Regions from separate parts of the Virgibacillus sp. Bac330 genome, predicted to be linked through region 1. Evidence: riboswitches for the same ligand, from Rfam matches in the RefSeq annotation. Region 1 holds a riboswitch; each other region holds the start of a gene.
What was found. A riboswitch is a leader RNA that binds a small molecule or an ion and turns the genes downstream of it on or off. The one in region 1 is predicted to bind thiamine pyrophosphate.
Positions count from the first base shown of each region.

Region 2: another riboswitch for thiamine pyrophosphate. It lies ahead of D9780_RS02345 (thiamine phosphate synthase); the one in region 1 lies ahead of D9780_RS00055 (lipoate--protein ligase family protein).
Region 3: another riboswitch for thiamine pyrophosphate. It lies ahead of thiT (energy-coupled thiamine transporter ThiT); the one in region 1 lies ahead of D9780_RS00055 (lipoate--protein ligase family protein).
Region 4: another riboswitch for thiamine pyrophosphate. It lies ahead of tenA (thiaminase II); the one in region 1 lies ahead of D9780_RS00055 (lipoate--protein ligase family protein).

Region 1 covers NZ_CP033048.1:9,724-13,981, forward strand. Annotated here, with positions in the region: gene D9780_RS00045 (N-acetylmannosamine-6-phosphate 2-epimerase) at 1-512, shown strand, start outside; gene D9780_RS00050 (MurR/RpiR family transcriptional regulator) at 524-1,330, opposite strand; TPP riboswitch at 1,813-1,920, shown strand; gene D9780_RS00055 (lipoate--protein ligase family protein) at 2,275-3,093, shown strand; gene lipA (lipoyl synthase) at 3,086-4,030, shown strand.
Region 2 covers NZ_CP033048.1:524,597-528,854, forward strand. Annotated here, with positions in the region: gene D9780_RS02335 (acetamidase/formamidase family protein) at 50-949, shown strand; gene D9780_RS02340 (DinB family protein) at 1,078-1,539, opposite strand; TPP riboswitch at 1,825-1,935, shown strand; gene D9780_RS02345 (thiamine phosphate synthase) at 2,425-3,036, shown strand; gene thiO (glycine oxidase ThiO) at 3,020-4,129, shown strand.
Region 3 covers NZ_CP033048.1:386,727-390,984, forward strand. Annotated here, with positions in the region: gene D9780_RS01710 (M4 family metallopeptidase) at 1-344, shown strand, start outside; TPP riboswitch at 1,319-1,421, shown strand; gene thiT (energy-coupled thiamine transporter ThiT) at 1,577-2,173, shown strand; gene D9780_RS01720 (3-ketoacyl-ACP reductase) at 2,424-3,146, opposite strand.
Region 4 covers NZ_CP033048.1:3,971,733-3,975,990, forward strand. Annotated here, with positions in the region: gene D9780_RS18445 (sensor histidine kinase) at 1-563, opposite strand, end outside; gene D9780_RS18450 (response regulator transcription factor) at 565-1,218, opposite strand; gene tenA (thiaminase II) at 1,513-2,208, opposite strand; TPP riboswitch at 2,374-2,473, opposite strand; gene D9780_RS18460 (copper homeostasis protein CutC) at 2,628-3,344, shown strand; gene D9780_RS18465 (IS4 family transposase) at 3,442-4,258, shown strand, end outside.

The DNA.
Region 1 (4,258 bases):
TTGGTTTAATTAAACAAGATTACAAGGATAGCGATGTTTATATTACACCAACAAAAAAAGAAGCGTCCGCTTTGCTAGATGCAGGTGCAAATATTATTGCAATGGATGCAACGATGCGAAAGCGTCCAGAAAACGAAAACTTAGAAGAAATGATACGCTTTATCAAGGAGCAATCTGATGATACCGAGCTAATGGCGGATATATCTACAGTAGAGGAGGCAAAACGAGCGGAATCGCTAGGTTTTGATTGTGTATCGACGACCTTAGTAGGATACACACAAGAAACGGCAGACCAACATATCGCAGCCAACGATTTTCAATTATTGCGTGAGATGCAATCAGTAATATCCATTCCAGTTATTGCTGAAGGAAAAGTTAGTACACCAGAAACAGCTCTAGCAGCTCTTAGGAATGGCGCTTTTTTTGTTGTAGTTGGTAGTGCCATTACTAGACCGCAATTAATTACGGAAACCTTTGTAGATGAAATTCAAAAATATAGTAGTAACCATTAAGTTGGTTACTGCTATATTTTTTTGTATTCTTCTAATTTAGCTAGGGTCTGATTATAAGTAGCATGTGCCTGTTCATCTGTTAAAAGCATCATACTAAGAATGTCTAAACAAATTAGAATAGATAATTGACTGTTCATAAAACCTTTTGCTTGATAGTGCTGAATACTTGTAGTGTATAGAATCGCATCAGATTGATGTGCTAAATTTGTTTCGGAAAAATTTGTAATAGAGACAATTTTTGCTCCTTTTGATTTGGCGATGTGCACACTATCGATCACTTCTTTCGTTTGACCAGAAGAAGATATCGCAATAACGACATCACTTTTGGTAAGAATCGAGGCATTAATAACCATTGCGTGCGAGTCTGTATGTGTATCTACACTATACCCCATTCGAGTTAATCTTATTTTTAGTTCCTCAGCAGATAAGCCTGAACTGCCAATACCGTAAATATGAATTCGATTTGCCTCCTGTATCCAGTTGGAGACACGTTCATAATCATTCATGGTTGCTATCGAATGTGTGGATTTAATGACAGAATGATAAACTTGAGCCGCTATGTCTATTACTTCATCCGACTCCACTGTCTGTTCGACCGCATCTCGTAATAATATTTTAAATTCTACAAAGTTACTTACGCCTACTTTTTTACAAAAACGCGTAATCGTAGCTACGGAAACATCGATACGACTTGCTAAATCTTTAATATGTATATTTAACATATGTTGACTATTATTAATGACATAATCAGCTACTTTTTTTTCCGTTTTACTTAAGGTTTGATATTTTAACAGAACTTCATCGAGAATCGAGTTCATTTTTGTAGCCTCCATATTAGATCATTTTTTAAAACCATTTACCCCGTAAGATTTCCAATCCAAGATTGGAAGAAGTGAGCTGAACAAGTCTAAGTGGGAACAGCTAAATCTCTTTTCGTAAGAGACCTTTAGGTCATACCCTTGGGCTACTAAACAATTGGCGGGGGTGAAACAAAACTCTCCCCCAACGAATTGAAGATTTATTAGATGTAGGTAACGAGTTAAATTTAACTCTGTATAGAGTGATTTTTAACGTGCTTATAAACCATGATTTTCTTTCCTAATAATATTATATAAGAGCATGGATTTAAATGCGAATGCAGTATTTATGAGTAGAGTTGTTTAAGCGCTAGGATCATTTAATATATACGGACGTATTTAATAAATTCACACTTTACATTTTTTTGTATTATTGCTAACCTTAACTTAGCTAAAATAAAGTTTTTTTAAAAGCATTGCAACAAGCAAATTTTTTCTTAAACTGTTAACACTAGGGGAGCTAGTTGATGAGCTGAGAGGAACGGTGCACGTTCTGACCCTTTGTACCCGAACAGGATAATGCCTGCGTGGGAAAGTGTGGTCATACCTGACTGCATTTCACGTAAGCGGAATGCGGTTTTTTATTTTTGTATATAACGTGCTGTAAGATTTCAATCTCCATTTAGGATAGGTAAGTAGCAAGTCTAAATATTAAATAAGAGCAAGTTGCGTCTAAGTCCCTTTTGTGTAACAGATTTTTGATACATATCCTGGCATGATAGGTAAACTTAAATTTTAGCATGTAACATATAAAAATAGGTAGCTTTCGCCATAAGACTTGGCGTTATGATGATTTTCTAATAAAATGAATGATAGGTAAAATATTACATTAAATAGTAGTCCATTTGACAATTATGGTATAACCTTCCACATACAAAATTTGACTTTACTGGAGGCGGTTGTAAATGAAAGAGCAATGGGGATTTTTAGAAAATGTACCTCATGATGCTGCGATCAATATGGCATTAGATGAGGCACTATTGCATTGGCATAAAGAAGGGAAAATACCTCCAACATTACGCTTTTATCAATGGAGGAAACCAACGCTTTCTGTTGGGCACTTCCAAAAGATAGCAGGAAAAATTGATTTAGATGGCATAAAGAAACATCAATGCCAATTGGTTCGCAGAATGACTGGAGGAAGTGCTGTGCTTCATGACGATGAATTGACATACAGCATTGTTATTTCAGAGTCACATCCAGCAATTGCTTCCTCTATTCGTCAAGCCTATTATGATTTATCAAAAGGGATTTTGGAAGGGTATAAAAACTTGGGCATTGAAGCGGGGTATGCGGAATTAGCTTCAAAAGAAAGAAGCAATATTTGTTTTGAACGCCCAGCATTTTATGAAATGGTTGCAGATGGTAAAAAACTGTCAGGGAATGCGCAAACGAGAAAAAAAGGCGTACTTCTTCAGCATGGCTCTATTCCTATTTCCATGGATATAGACATGTTGTTTGATATGTTTGTTTTTCCAAGTGAAAAATTAAAAGCGCGAAAGAAACAAGCTTTTTGGAATAAAGCGACAACGATAAATCGAATCTTGCAAAAAGATGTATCCTATGATACTGTAAAAGCCGCATTTAAAAAAGGTTTTTCAGATGGGCTAGGTATTGAACTTACCAAATTTTCATTAACAAAAAGTCAGTGGAATGAAGTGTATCAGTTAGCTGAAAAAGAGTACGCCAATTTACCATTAGAAGGAGTGGTTTCACATGTCTAAAAACAGTACAACTTTAAGAAAGCCCGAATGGTTAAAAACGAAAATTAATACGAACCAATCTTATCGTGGTTTGAAAAAGCTTATGCGTGAAAATCGCTTAAATACCGTTTGTGAAGAAGCTCGTTGCCCGAATATTCATGAATGTTGGAGCGAGAGAAAGACAGCAACTTTCATGATTTTAGGAGACACGTGTACGAGGGGATGTCGTTTTTGTGCTGTTAAAACAGGGCTACCGAATGAATTGGATTGGGGAGAGCCAGAGCGTGTAGCAGATTCCGTTGAAATCATGGGGTTAAAGCATGTTGTAGTTACAGCTGTTGCTCGAGATGATTTAAATGATGGTGGGGCAGCTGTTTTTGCAGAAACGGTGCGAGCAATTAGACGGAAAAATCCTGGTTGTACGATTGAAATTCTTCCTTCTGATATGAAAGGCGACTATGAAAGTTTACATACGCTTATGGATAGTGAACCAGATATTTTTAACCATAATATTGAAACGGTGCGAAGGTTAACAAAACGAGTACGTGCGCGAGCGATGTACGATCGGTCACTCCAGCTTTTACAGCGAGTAAAGGAAATTCGACCAAACACGCCAACAAAATCAAGTATCATGGTTGGTTTAGGTGAAGAAAAAGAAGAAATCATTCAAGCGATGGATGATTTACTCGCGCATCAAGTAGATATTATGACAATTGGTCAATATTTACAGCCGACAAAGAAGCATTTAGCAGTTGAACGTTATTATCATCCAGATGAATTTGAAGAATTAAAGCAAATTGCTTTGGAAAAAGGGTTTAAACATTGTGAAGCAGGCCCTTTAGTGCGTTCTTCCTATCATGCCGATGAACAAGTAAGCAAGACCTCTGCACAACGAAGAATTGATTATATGAAAGGGTATGAAAATCAAGAAAACAAGCAAGTTGATTTTCAATTTTAATATTAACAAAGGTTATCTAATTGTAAAATATTAAACTTTATCGTACAGGGATCCAATTTTTTGCCAAGTTATGTTTCTATTAAGAGCCACTTTTATCAAGTCCTTCTGTTTATTAAGGAGGACTTTTTTATTCTTATATCTATTGTCGTGCACAAGAACGTAAAATTGGATCCTAACAGGTTTTTGTAAAAGAACATGCTATCTTATAAAATGAATGTTAATGAGTGG
Region 2 (4,258 bases), 510 kb from region 1:
CTAACATAGAAACGATATCACAAAGCTGTGAATTAGGAGGTATACACAAGTGAAAAGAATTGCGAAGGAAACCTATGTTTTGTCAATGTCACCAAAGAACAAGCCCGTAGAAACAGTTTTTTCAGGAGAAACAATTCTATTTGAAACGTACGATTGTTTTAGTAACGAAATGAAAAGTGAAGATGATTTATTCCACACCGTCGGGTGGGATAAAATTAATCCAGCGACAGGACCGTTGTTTGTGGAAGACGCCAGACTAGGAGATACATTAAAAGTGGATATATTGGATATTCAAATTGCTAACCAAGGCTTAATGTCCATCACACCAAAAATGGGGGCTTTAGCAGGTAGTTTTACTGATGAAAAAACAAAAATTATTTCTATACATGATGGGAAAGCTATTTTTAATGAAACTCTACAATTACCGATAAAACCTATGATTGGAGTTATTGGAACTGCTCCACTTGATGAAGATGTGCCAACAGGAACGCCAAAAGATCACGGTGGAAATATGGATTGTAAACGAATTGGAATAGGATCTTCCCTTTATTTACCGGTAAATGTAGAAGGGGCTCTTTTGGCAATGGGAGATGTACACGCAGTTATGGGAGATGGTGAGGTAGTTATTTGTGGATTAGAAATTGCTGCTGAAATTACAGTTAAAGTTAGCGTAATTAAAGGACAACCTTATCCACTTCCCTTTTTAGCTGATGACAAACACGTAATGACGATAGCGTCTCGTGAAACGCTAGATGAAGCTTCTAAGCAAGCAACGAAACATATGCATACTTTTCTTGTGAATATACTGAAAATGGAAGCGCATGAAGCAGCAATGTTTCTATCTGTGGGAGCAGATTTAAAAATTTGTCAAATTGTTGATCCGTTCATGACATCGCGAATGGAACTTCCAATGTGGGTACTGGATAAATACGGTTATCAACTACTGTAGAGAACAAGTTTTACGATTTCTATGTGAAGAAAAGGTGAAGTGAAGGAAAAATAAGCATATAAAAATGAATGGTCTTTATTGAGAGAAATGGTAGGGGGAAAACTCCCCTATCCCCCTACAAGTGCAAGTCATTTTCTTTTTGCAGCGATTAAATGAATTGTATGTATCTGACCAGTATGATGTGCTTCATGGAATGTAGCAACTTTTGCTAGTCCGCCGATTGTATCTTGCCCTAGAAAAGGTTTTTCCAATGGCGTAGCAAAATATTCCGCGTCCAGTTTCATAGCACGCTCCATTTGTTGTTGTAGTTTTTCTCTTAATTCTGTAAGGGATGGCACATTATTTGGCCAATCAGCAGGTTTTGTACCGTTTCCAAATAGAGAAATAAATTCCTCTGGTAAATGCTTTGTTTGGTTCGGGAAACCAAATAGAAATTGCTCCGCAACAGTTAAAATATGTCCGATATGCCAATGTACCGTATTATTTAGTTCGTCTAATTGTTCGTCAATTAGTGATTCATCTAGCTTATCTAGTTCAATAAACAGCATGTTACGATTCAACGCAAATTGTTCAATTAAATCTTTACTCATTTTTCATCCCCCTATTTGTTCAATTCGAGATTAGTATAACAGAGAAGTTATAAGATGAATAGTTTTATACCTATATATGTATAAGAAATGTTGTTTTGATTTTTTACATTGATTTCATTGTTACTGATACTACCGAAAGCGAATTGCGGATTTGACACTTAGAGTTATTAGACATGTTCCCAGTCTGGAGCCGAAGTTTTAAGTACTTTAAAGGTAATGGAAGGAAAATGCTGGACATATGGTTTTATGTGCTGTAAGGTAGAAGTTAATAAAATGATGAATATTTGAAATCGCTAGGGGTGCCATTTTTAATGGCTGAGATCAACGTGCAACGTTGGGACTCTTTGAACCTGAACTGGCTAACAAACCAGCGGAGGAAAGTGACTGTAAGACTATTTACTGTACATAGTCTTGCTTCTATATATGTGTATACATGTCACTTTTTCCGACGTTGGAGAAAGTGACATTTTTTTGTTCCGGTCTAGGAAATTATAAAATTTTAGCAGCTATGGGTAAACTAACTAAGTTATTTAGCCACGTCCGGCTCCAGCGCCTTCAACTAGGCGACTTCGCGAAATTGCCCTACGGGATAAGTCATCATCGGTTCGTTCTAAATAGGAAGGCCGACTAAAGACGGGCTTGCCGGAGGGCGCCGACATACTCCTGTTGCAGGAGCATGATTCCTAAAACTTTCGTTGATTCGTTCCAGTCGCTACGTTGCTAACCGGGCGCCCCGAGCCTTTGTTCCACTATAAGAAAATCCTTGGAACGCATAAGGTAGTCTCTATCATCATGAAAAGCATTCGCTTTTCATGTCAAGATGTGTTGTATAAAAAGCCTTCCATTTTTCCACAAAACTGGATTAAACGAATAGGAGGGGACCTAATGCAATTATATGCGGTAACGAATGGAGAAACGGAAGAGACAAAATTAATCAATACAATACTAGCAATTGCTCCTTTCGTAGATCACATCATTTTAAGAGAAAAACAGAAATCGAGATTCGAATATTTGCAATTTGTGCAGGTATTAATAAACGGCGGTGTTCCAAAAGAAGTACTTTGTATTCATACGCATGTTAAAATTCCGTTTTTAACGGGAGTAAATCAATTGCATTTACCTGAATACTGCACAAATATAGGGGAGATAAAGCGCTTATTTCCCTCTTTAAGGGTGGGGAGTTCTGTTCACTCTTTGGAAGCGGCAAAATATGCTGAAGATAATGGGGCAGACTATGTGATGTTTGGACATATTTATCAAACAAATAGTAAACCAGGCATAAAACCAAGAGGATTATACCAATTGGAACAAATCATTCATGCACTTACAATCCCAGTCATTGCAATTGGTGGGATAACAGGAGATAGAATATCCCATTTTAAAGATATTGGGGTAACAGGTGTTGCTGTCATGTCGGGGATTTTTAGTGCAACTTGTCCAAAAACAGCTGCTATGAGCCTACGTAAGGAGGTAGAGAAAATTGAAGGATCATTATGAAGTTGTCGTTGTTGGCGGTGGAATTATTGGTCATGCTGTTTCGTATCAATTAAATAAAAATAATGTAACTACCCTTGTTGTTGAAAAACAGCAAAGTGGAAGAAAGGCGACAAAAGCAGCTGCCGGAATGTTAGGTGTACATACGGAAAATAGTAATGCAAATGAGTTTTATAAATTTTGTCAATCTAGTAGAGATATGTATCAGGAATTAAATTGGGAATTGTATCAACTAACATCTATCGATATTCAGTTAGCTTCTGGAGGCATGGTGGAGCTCGCTTTTCATGAACAGGAAAAACAAGCAATAGAATTAAAGCGACAAGCTTTCCCAAATTTAGAATGGGTGGACCAAAGGCAACTGAAAGCATGGTATCCCATGTTAGGCAAAGAAGCGATTGCTGGCATTTACATGGAGACGGATGGGCACGTGGAACCCTCACGAGTTTGTGAAGCTTTTAAACAAGGGGCTATTGCAAAAGGAGGCAAGGTGAAAGAGGACTGTCATGTATGGAACATAAACCACGTTGGCAAAACTTTTCACTTGGATACAGATGAAGGTTTGATAACAGCTGAGCGCGTAGTAATTGCTACAGGGGCTGAGAGTGGGCGATGGTTTACAGCAATGGGGCTAGTTAATCCAATGATACCAGTAAAGGGGGAATGTTTATCCGTTATTTCTAGCGATATTCAGTTAAAACAGACACTCTTTTGTAAGGATTTTTACCTTGTACCAAAACGAGATGGTCGCTATGTTATTGGCGCAACTTCCGAACGTTACAATCAATCGTCCTATATTTCTGTGGGAGGAATTGAATCTTTGCTAACGCATTTTAATACTATTTTTCCATCCTTTCGTAATGCTAGGATAGATTCCTTTTTAACAGGTGTGCGACCTGGAACAGAAGATGGGATCCCTGTTATTGGAGAGCATCCTTATTTACCAGGTCTTTATTATGCTACTGGGCATTATCGAAATGGGGTATTGTTGGCACCTGCAACGGCGCAATTAATTGGTGACCTAATAATGAATCAAAGCCAAAAAAATATTGGAAACCTAGTGTCTCCCCAGCGTTTAGCGATGGTTAATAGCTAAAACTAGAAAGATATTTCCGAAGATACGCACTATTAAGTCGAAGATGTATTTTATAAAAAACTAGCTTCAGATCAAGTTTTTTTATGGGGAGCCTATGTTTTGCTAGGATGATGCATTCACATTTTTGGC
Region 3 (4,258 bases), 380 kb from region 1:
CTGGTATTGAAGGGGATGCACTACGCAGTTTAGCTAACCCAACAAGGTATAATCAGCCAGATCATATGAACGATTATCAACATTTACCAAACACCCGAGACGGTGATTGGGGTGGAGTTCATATTAATAGTGGAATTCCGAATAAAGCGGCTTATTTCACTGTTCATGGTATAGGTGTAAGTAAGGCGGAACAAGTTTATTATCGTGCATTAACGACCTATTTAACGCCGAATAGTAGTTTCCAAGATGCAAGGCAAGCACTCGTTCAATCTGCTCAAGATTTGTATGGGGAAAGCGCTGCTCAGGAAGTTGCTCGTGCGTGGGACCGCGTTGGTGTAAACTAATAAAAAGGTAAAGAATGAATTTGAGGTACAAATGAGTGAGAAAACAGCAGGTCGAATGTTGTCAAGGCGTGATGGCTCAAAAAGCATAAGCTGTTGCTTTTTGAGCCTGCTGTTTTGCATGTGAACAGTTTTGGGTTCATCTGTCTGATTTGGCGACACATTTGCTTGGTACGATGAAACACGAAGTAGTGATCGTTATAAAGATAGATAGATTGATAAATAGGTATTTATCTTCACTAGTGTATGGAAGCGGCAGGTAGTTTAAGAGGTTTTACATGGAGTAGCGGTCCATGATAGCATGTTTGGCTCATCAATTGTGCTCGCCAAGCTCCATGTCAAACCACCTACGATTCTTTCTTTTGGCTATACTACCAACATGACATAACGAGGATCCTCGTTTTATCTTTCTATATCTTTCAAACGAACTTTATTTAAAGTACATGAAAATGAGTCATCACTCGCTCTCTAGTTGTAGACATGTTAGATATACTTCTTTGACTTTGACAGGTCATTGCTCCGTATATGAGACATGTCTTTTTAACGTCGAAAAACTATCACCAACATGAGGAATGTGCGTAGGTGGCTAGGGTATGCGAACGCTGGTGAAAGAAACACGCTCGATATGAGTGCCGGAATTAGAAATACAATGGATATGTGCGTGTTAGAAACAACGTACGCTTAATATTGGAGTTCTGAAACTAAAGATAAGTCCTAGGGTGCTGGAATCAGAAAAAGGCGCCTAGACGATAGGAATGCAAGCACTGATGAAATACGCATATCGATACAAACGTTTTAATATGCGTCCCCAATTGAGAAATTTGCACAACCTCTAGAATAATTTAAGAAGTTAGCTTTATTTTTCTGACTATTTATGTGAACACGACTTGTTGTTGAAAAAATTTTTGGTTTATAAAGAATCTAAAAACTGTTCAAAGAACAATTTATCGCTTATAATAGATGAAAATCATATATATAGAAACCACAAGGGGAGCCATTTGGCTGAGATGAAACGAAATGTTTGAGACCCTTTGAACCTGTTTAGTTAGCACTTGCGTAGGGATGTGGACAACAATGTTTAGGTTTATGCATAAAATGCTAGTTCGATTTAGGTGCAGGAAGATCCTGTATGTAAAGCGGGCATTTGTAAGCATTTACCTTCTACACAATAAATGAACAACTACGTCGAACAATGATGCTTCCCTTGGGGTTTCCGTGAAAGGGGAGCTTTTTTAATGAAAAATATTCGCTTATTAGTAATGGTTGAGGCGGCTTTTTTTGCAGCATTCGCAATGATTTTGGATTTTCTTCCTTCCATTAAATTATCACCAGCTATATCCATTTCTTTTGCTATGGTACCCATATTTATTCTTGCATTTCGGAGGGGGATGCTAGCAGGGATATTAGCGGGTTTCTTATGGGGGTTGTTACAGGTGATGCTCGGTGATGCAACAATTCTCACACCGACCCAATTTTTAATTGAATATTTTATTGCTTTTGCTAGCGTTGGTTTTGCAGGATTACTCTCGCCATTCATTCAAAAAAGTTTTGCAAATGGACGTAAAAAAGTGGCCTTGACATGGGGGGTAGCAGCAGTGTTTGTGGGCAGCATGGCAAGGTATTTTTGGCATTTTCTTGCAGGTGTCATTTTCTGGGGGGATTACGCTCCTAAGGGAACTTCGCCACTCGTTTATTCTTTTATCGCCAATGGCACGACTTTTGTAGGTGCATTTGTTTTTTGCGCAATTGTTTTAGTGGTGATTTTAGGTAGTGCTCCGCGGTTAGTACAAGCGGAAACAGTTACATTGAAAAATCTAAAAAAAGCTTCTTAAATCTAGTTGAATTCTTTTTCAGACTACAAAAGAAAAGACGAGAGCAGCAGTTTTATTTCAACTCATGCTTTAAGAAGGGGAAGATCTAAGCTGGTGCCTAAATCCCTGGTTAGTTATGCCAATTAACTGGAGTTAAAAGATGTTACCGTTACAATAATTAGAATTATAAGTCTCTGAATAGGAAACGAAAAGCAAATTATAAAAACTGTTGCAAATCGTTTTTGTTAAACGTCTGCAACAGTTTTGGTTTTTAGAACGGATTCGTAGCCCATTGTAACGACTGTTTAATAAACATTCTCGGATGCAATTTTAATTGGGCTACCATGTATTCAGCTAAATCTTCGGGTTGCATGTATTTATCGTCATTTTTCTCCGCTAACTTTTCGCCGAAAGCAAGCTCTGTAGCAACAAGGCTTGGATTTAATGTGAAAACGCGAATGTTATTTCTGCGCACTTCTTGCATTAAAGCTTCGGACATACCTTGAATGGCAAATTTGGAAGCGCTGTAAGAAGTCGAACCTGCTGTCCCTTTTAATCCGTTACTGGAAGAGATCATAATAATATCGCCTTGATTCTTCTTGAGCATATGTGGTAAGACGGCGCGAGTAACGTGATACGTACCGAAAACATTCACTTCTATAGTTTGTTTCCACGTTTCTGGATCCATTTCTAGAAAATCGCCATATGCTCCAATACCTGCATTATTTATTAAAATATCTGCAGACCCAAGCGACGTTTCTAGCTTCGCAACAGCTTCCTCTACTTCTTCCAACTTTGCTATATTAGCAACAGCATAACTGGTATTAACGCCATATGTTTCTACTTCTCTTGCAACAGCTTCCAATTTGGATTCCGTACGCGCAATGAAGCCTACATGAACACCTTCCTTAGCAAGAGCAAGTGCAGTTGCTCTTCCAATACCGCTACCAGCACCTGTAATATACGCCGTCTTTCCTTTAATTTGTTGCCCCATCATAAGCCACCCCTCTCCATTGATTATTACTTGTATTGTAAGTATATCTATTTGAAAGAATAGATTCAAACTACACATTTCTATCATTAGAAAATCACTCCCACACGTCGGAAATCGCTCAAGCACGTTGAAAAAGCGCTCAAGCACGTCGAAAAGTAGCTCGTCGTGATCCGAAAATCGCTCATGAACGAGTAAAAGTAGCTCGCCATGATCCGAGAATCGCTCAATCACGTCGAAAAGTAGCTCGCCATGATCCAGAAATCGCTCAATCACGTTGAAAAAGCGCTCGCCGTGATCCGAGAATCGCTCAATCACGTCGAAAAGTAGCTCGCCATGATCCAGAAATCGCTCATGAACGAGTAAAAGTCGTTCGCCGTAATCCGAAAATTGCTCAAGCACGTTGAAAAAGCGCTCGTCGTGATCCGAAAAGCGCTCAAGCACGTCGAAAAAGCGCTCGCCGTGATCCGAGAATCGCTCATGAACGAGTAAAAGTCGCTCGCCATGATCCTGAAATCGCTCATGAACGAGTAAAAGTCGCTCGCCGTGATCCAGAAATCGCTCAAGCACGTTGAAAAAGCGCTCGCCGTAATCCAAAAATCGCTCAAGCACGTTGAAAAAGCGCTCGCTGTGATCCGAGAATCGCTCAAGCACGTCGAAAAGTAGCTCGTCGTGATCCGAAAATCGCTCATGAACGAGTAAAAGTAGCTCGCCATGATCCGAGAATCGCTCAATCACGTCGAAAAAGCGCTCGCCGTGATCCGAAAAGCGCTCATGAACGAGTAAAAGTCGCTCGTCTCCTGGTTAAGTACGTTTAACGCTATAAGGAAGTAGCCGGTTTAAAATAAGTTACTTTTAAACGAAAAAGAAGACTGAATAACTATCATTATCTCTAGTACTCTTTGCTATATTCAATATTCATTTATATTTTAATTATTTAAAAATGCATCGATTAATGGCATTTACTGAATGACGTATTATTGCTTCTCCCTAATATAGAACGTTTAAACAACAAATTGCTCACTCTAAATGTAAACTATCACGTTAGTGAAGTTGACAATATTCTTTTTTCCAAGTACAATTTTGAAAAAACATGAACGTTTATGTGAAATGGG
Region 4 (4,258 bases), 490 kb from region 1:
CCAATCATCAGCAGCGTAATATACATATACATTGTCCATTGGTCATTTTTACTCGCAAAAATATCGGATATTTCTCGAAAGTTTTCAATGTAGAATAAATCTTCATGTAATTGAAGTGGTGTCATAGCGTGAAGAAAATATTTCCCATTAACATTTTTTACTTGGTAGCCTTTAGATTGATTCGATACTTGTGTAACGGCATCGTTACTTAAATCTTCATTAAAATTATCGTATACGATATCTCCGTCCTGGTTACTAATGCGAAAAGTAAGTTCTCCACCAGATTCATAAATGGTTAAGGAGGAGGCAACGGTTATAAGTAGCTCTTCATTGGATGCTGATTCCTTGTTTTTTTCATCAGCGAAGTAAAAATCCGATACGGAAGCCTCTCGTAATTCTTTTTGTAGCGAGTATCTTAAAATATCATTTTCCTCAAATACAGAAGTGGCTTCGCGCTTGATAGAATCTTGAAAAGCGGAGTCAATTAATATATAACTTCCAATGCTGAAGCAGGAGACAGATACGATCATCGTGGAATAAAATATTTTCCAAAATAATTTCATGCTATACCTCCAGTCTATAGCCCACCTTATAGACTGCTACGATTTTATCCTTTAAACCAAGCTTTTGTCGCATACGTTGTACGTGCAGGTCAATCGTCCTGCTTTCGCCGACAAAATCTTCTCCCCAAACTTTCATAGAGATGTTACTCCGAAATAGAGCAATATTTTTATTGTTAATAAATAATAATAATAAGTCGTACTCTTTCGCTGTTAGATTAACAGTTTTTCCTGATTTGGTTACGACTCTGGAAAGCGTATCTATTTTTATATCAAACAATTCTATAAATCGTTTGTTTTTATCATATCTGCGTAAAACAGTTTCCACTCGGGCTAGCAATTCTACGATTTCAAAAGGTTTCGTTAGGTAGTCTTCCGCTCCAAGCTTTAACCCTTTTACTTTATCCGTTACATCTGATTTGGCAGTTAAAAATATGACTGGTATATCGTAAGGCTGGATATATTCTAGTAAATCATAGCCATTAATTTTGGGGAGCATAATATCTAAAATTGCTAAATCAAAATGATTTGCTTCGATCATATCAGCAGCTTGTTCTCCATCATAGGCACAGAAACATTCATATCCTGCATCTCCGAGACTCATTTTTATTAAGTCAGATATTGGTTTTTCATCTTCAACGATTAGTATTCGCACCATTGGGCAAACCTCCCTCTCTTTCATTATAAATTATCTGTGTAACAATGTTGTATCATATTTATCTGGTATATATATCCTTTCGAAATCTATAGGTTATAATAGACTGTTAGCAAGCTATTGCATCGTTCTACTTAAGGAATAAAGAAAGCTACGACATGTCACCAAGTCTTTATGGTGATAGCCGTAGCTTTTAAATGATGAGCTTTGCGGATTTTTATGAAGTTAAAAACCGCAGATGATGCCGTCCGAAATTAATCTAAGTTACCATTTCAACGGATAAAGATTTACGAAGAATTATAAGTTTTGGGCAGCTACAGGGATAGGCCACATGGCTTGATGTTCTGCCATATCCCAGAACATATATTCAAAATAGCTCGTTTTCACAACGATATCTTCCAAGATGGCTAACTCGTGTTCTGGTTTATCTTCCGCAATTGTATTAATTAAATCAATGCAATCGTTAGCTAGTGCTGTAAAATCTTCGGAGGAATACATTTGTACCCAATTGCCGTAAAATTCATGTTCCAAGGCGTTTGGCCAGGCTGCCAATGCTTTGCCAATGTAATTATAACTCCAAGCACAAGCCAGTACGGCGGCGACTGTATTTTCTATGCCACCTTGTTGTGCCACATTTAGCATATAACTTGTGTATGCAGTCGTTGTTGCCGCCGCTTCTGTTTCTTCTAATTCATCAGCAGTTATGCCAAACTTGCTTGCATAGTTACGATGTAAATCCATTTCCATATGCAAGGTTCCATGAAGTAAATTGGCAAACGTTGTCATTGTTGATAAATCATGTGCTTTCGCGCTTCCTAATGCAAACAAGCGAGAATATTCTATTAAATAAACATAGTCTTGCTTCATCCAATGCTTGAACTTTTCCTTATCAAGCCAACCTTCTCCTAACCCTTTTACAAATGGATGCTCCAAATAGGATTTCCAAATGGGCTCTACCTTTTTCCATAAACGATCTGTAAATAGTTGTTGCATCATACTATATTCTCCTCTCGATAATTGAAATTATTTTAATGCTAGAGAAGATGTGGAAACAACAAACCTTTGTAGTTCAGGATAAGACGTACTTGCATCTGGAGAAAATAATATTCCCCATTCTACGATGTAAATAGAACGGGGAAGTGATTGCCTGATTACTATTCATGCAAGTTGTCACTTCCCTACGCTAGTACAAACTAGATCAGGTTCAAAGGGTCAAGTTTCCTTTCTCAGCAATAAAATTGCTCCCCTAGTGAGATATATAATAACACTATGTATTGTCATTAAAGCATAGATGATAGATTTAGGCAAAGGAAGTGAGGATAGTAGTTAGGTTCTTTGCATCTTTTTGGTCTATTAAAAGGCGCTCTCATCAGGTAGGATAAGGGTATTGTATGTAAAGGAGAGGGTTGTTCATGCTTTTAGAAGTTATTGCTACGAACTTAACGGATGTGATAGAAGCAGAGCAGTATGGAGCAGATCGGATTGAACTTAGCCCTGCGATGGCAGAAATAGGGCTTACACCAAGTTACGGTTTACTAAAAAAAGCAGTTGAAGCTGTCCATCTGCCTATCAATGTCATGGTTCGTCCACATAGTCAATCATTTGTATACAACAAATACGATATAGACACGATGAAGGCAGATATAGATCTGATTAAAAAGATGGGTGCAAACGGTATCGTTATTGGGTCATTGACTACTGAAAAAACGATTGATGAAGAAGTGTTGAAACAGTTATTAGACGTGGCTGATGATTTAGATGTAACTTTTCATCGGGCGTTTGATTTTGCTCGTGACCAAGAAGAAGCGTTAGCATGCTTGGCACAATATAAGCAAATAACGACAGTGTTAACTGCAGGAGGTAACTATAAAGCACCTGAGGCTATTCCGCAGCTACAACAATTGATTGATTTGGCTGCGGATACGCATGTAAATATGATGGTGGGGCATGGTTTAAAGCCAGCAACATTTGCTGATGTATACGAGCAAGTGAAGCCCCATGCATTCCACTTCGGTTCTGGCGTTAGAAGGAATGATTCATTCGCCTATAAACTGGATCGCAGCAAGATACAACACATAAAAAATATCACTAGCATTGCATTAATTAAACCTGATGATTCAAAATACTGAAAATGTTCAATAATTATGTGTTCATGATACAAAAAAATCCTTTACAATGGAAGTACAGGTGGTTCCTGTCCAAATCCAAAAGTAAAGGATAATCCGTATGGACAAGAATACACTAAAATCATCATTTGGTAAATGGGTTTCACCTATAAATACGAAAAAACTATTTGAACAAGTAGAAGAAAATAAACAAGATTACTACACAAAAAAGCTAACAACTGCAGCGTATATAAAGCTTATGTTACTTGCCCAACTGCAAGGATTCGAGAGCTTGGAAGAAATGAGCGATGCCCTAATAGATGATGGACTTCAAAAAGCACTGGGGTTTGAATCGATTAGTACATCTCAGCTATCAAGGAAGAATAATGAAATGAATCCAATGATCCTTTCCCATTTATTCTTGGAACTTGTTTACAAAATAAAAGGTATCCAATTTAAAAACGGGAAATACATGCCATTGAAAATCATTGATTCTAGCACGCTTCCATTGAACTTAACGAATCATAAGTGGGCAAAGTTCCGTAAAACAAAAGCAGGAGTTAAGCTACATTTACGACTTGTATTTATGAATAAAGACACCGTCTATCCTGAAAAAGCAGTGATTACAACAGCCAAAGAACATGACAGAAATCAACTGGAAGTTCTCGTAGACGACAAAGAAGCCATGTATGTGTTTGACCGTGGATACGTTGATTATGAACGATTTGATCGAATGACAGATGAAGGCTATTTTTTCGTATCAAGACTGAAGAAAAACGCCATCACTCGTGAAGTAGAATCATTTTCTATACCTAAAGATTCTACGGTTTTATCCGACAAGATGGTTTACATCGGTTCGACGCAAAATCGTACAGAGAATGTATTCCGCCTACTTGAAGTAGTGGATACAAAGGGAAACATTCTACGATTAATTACTA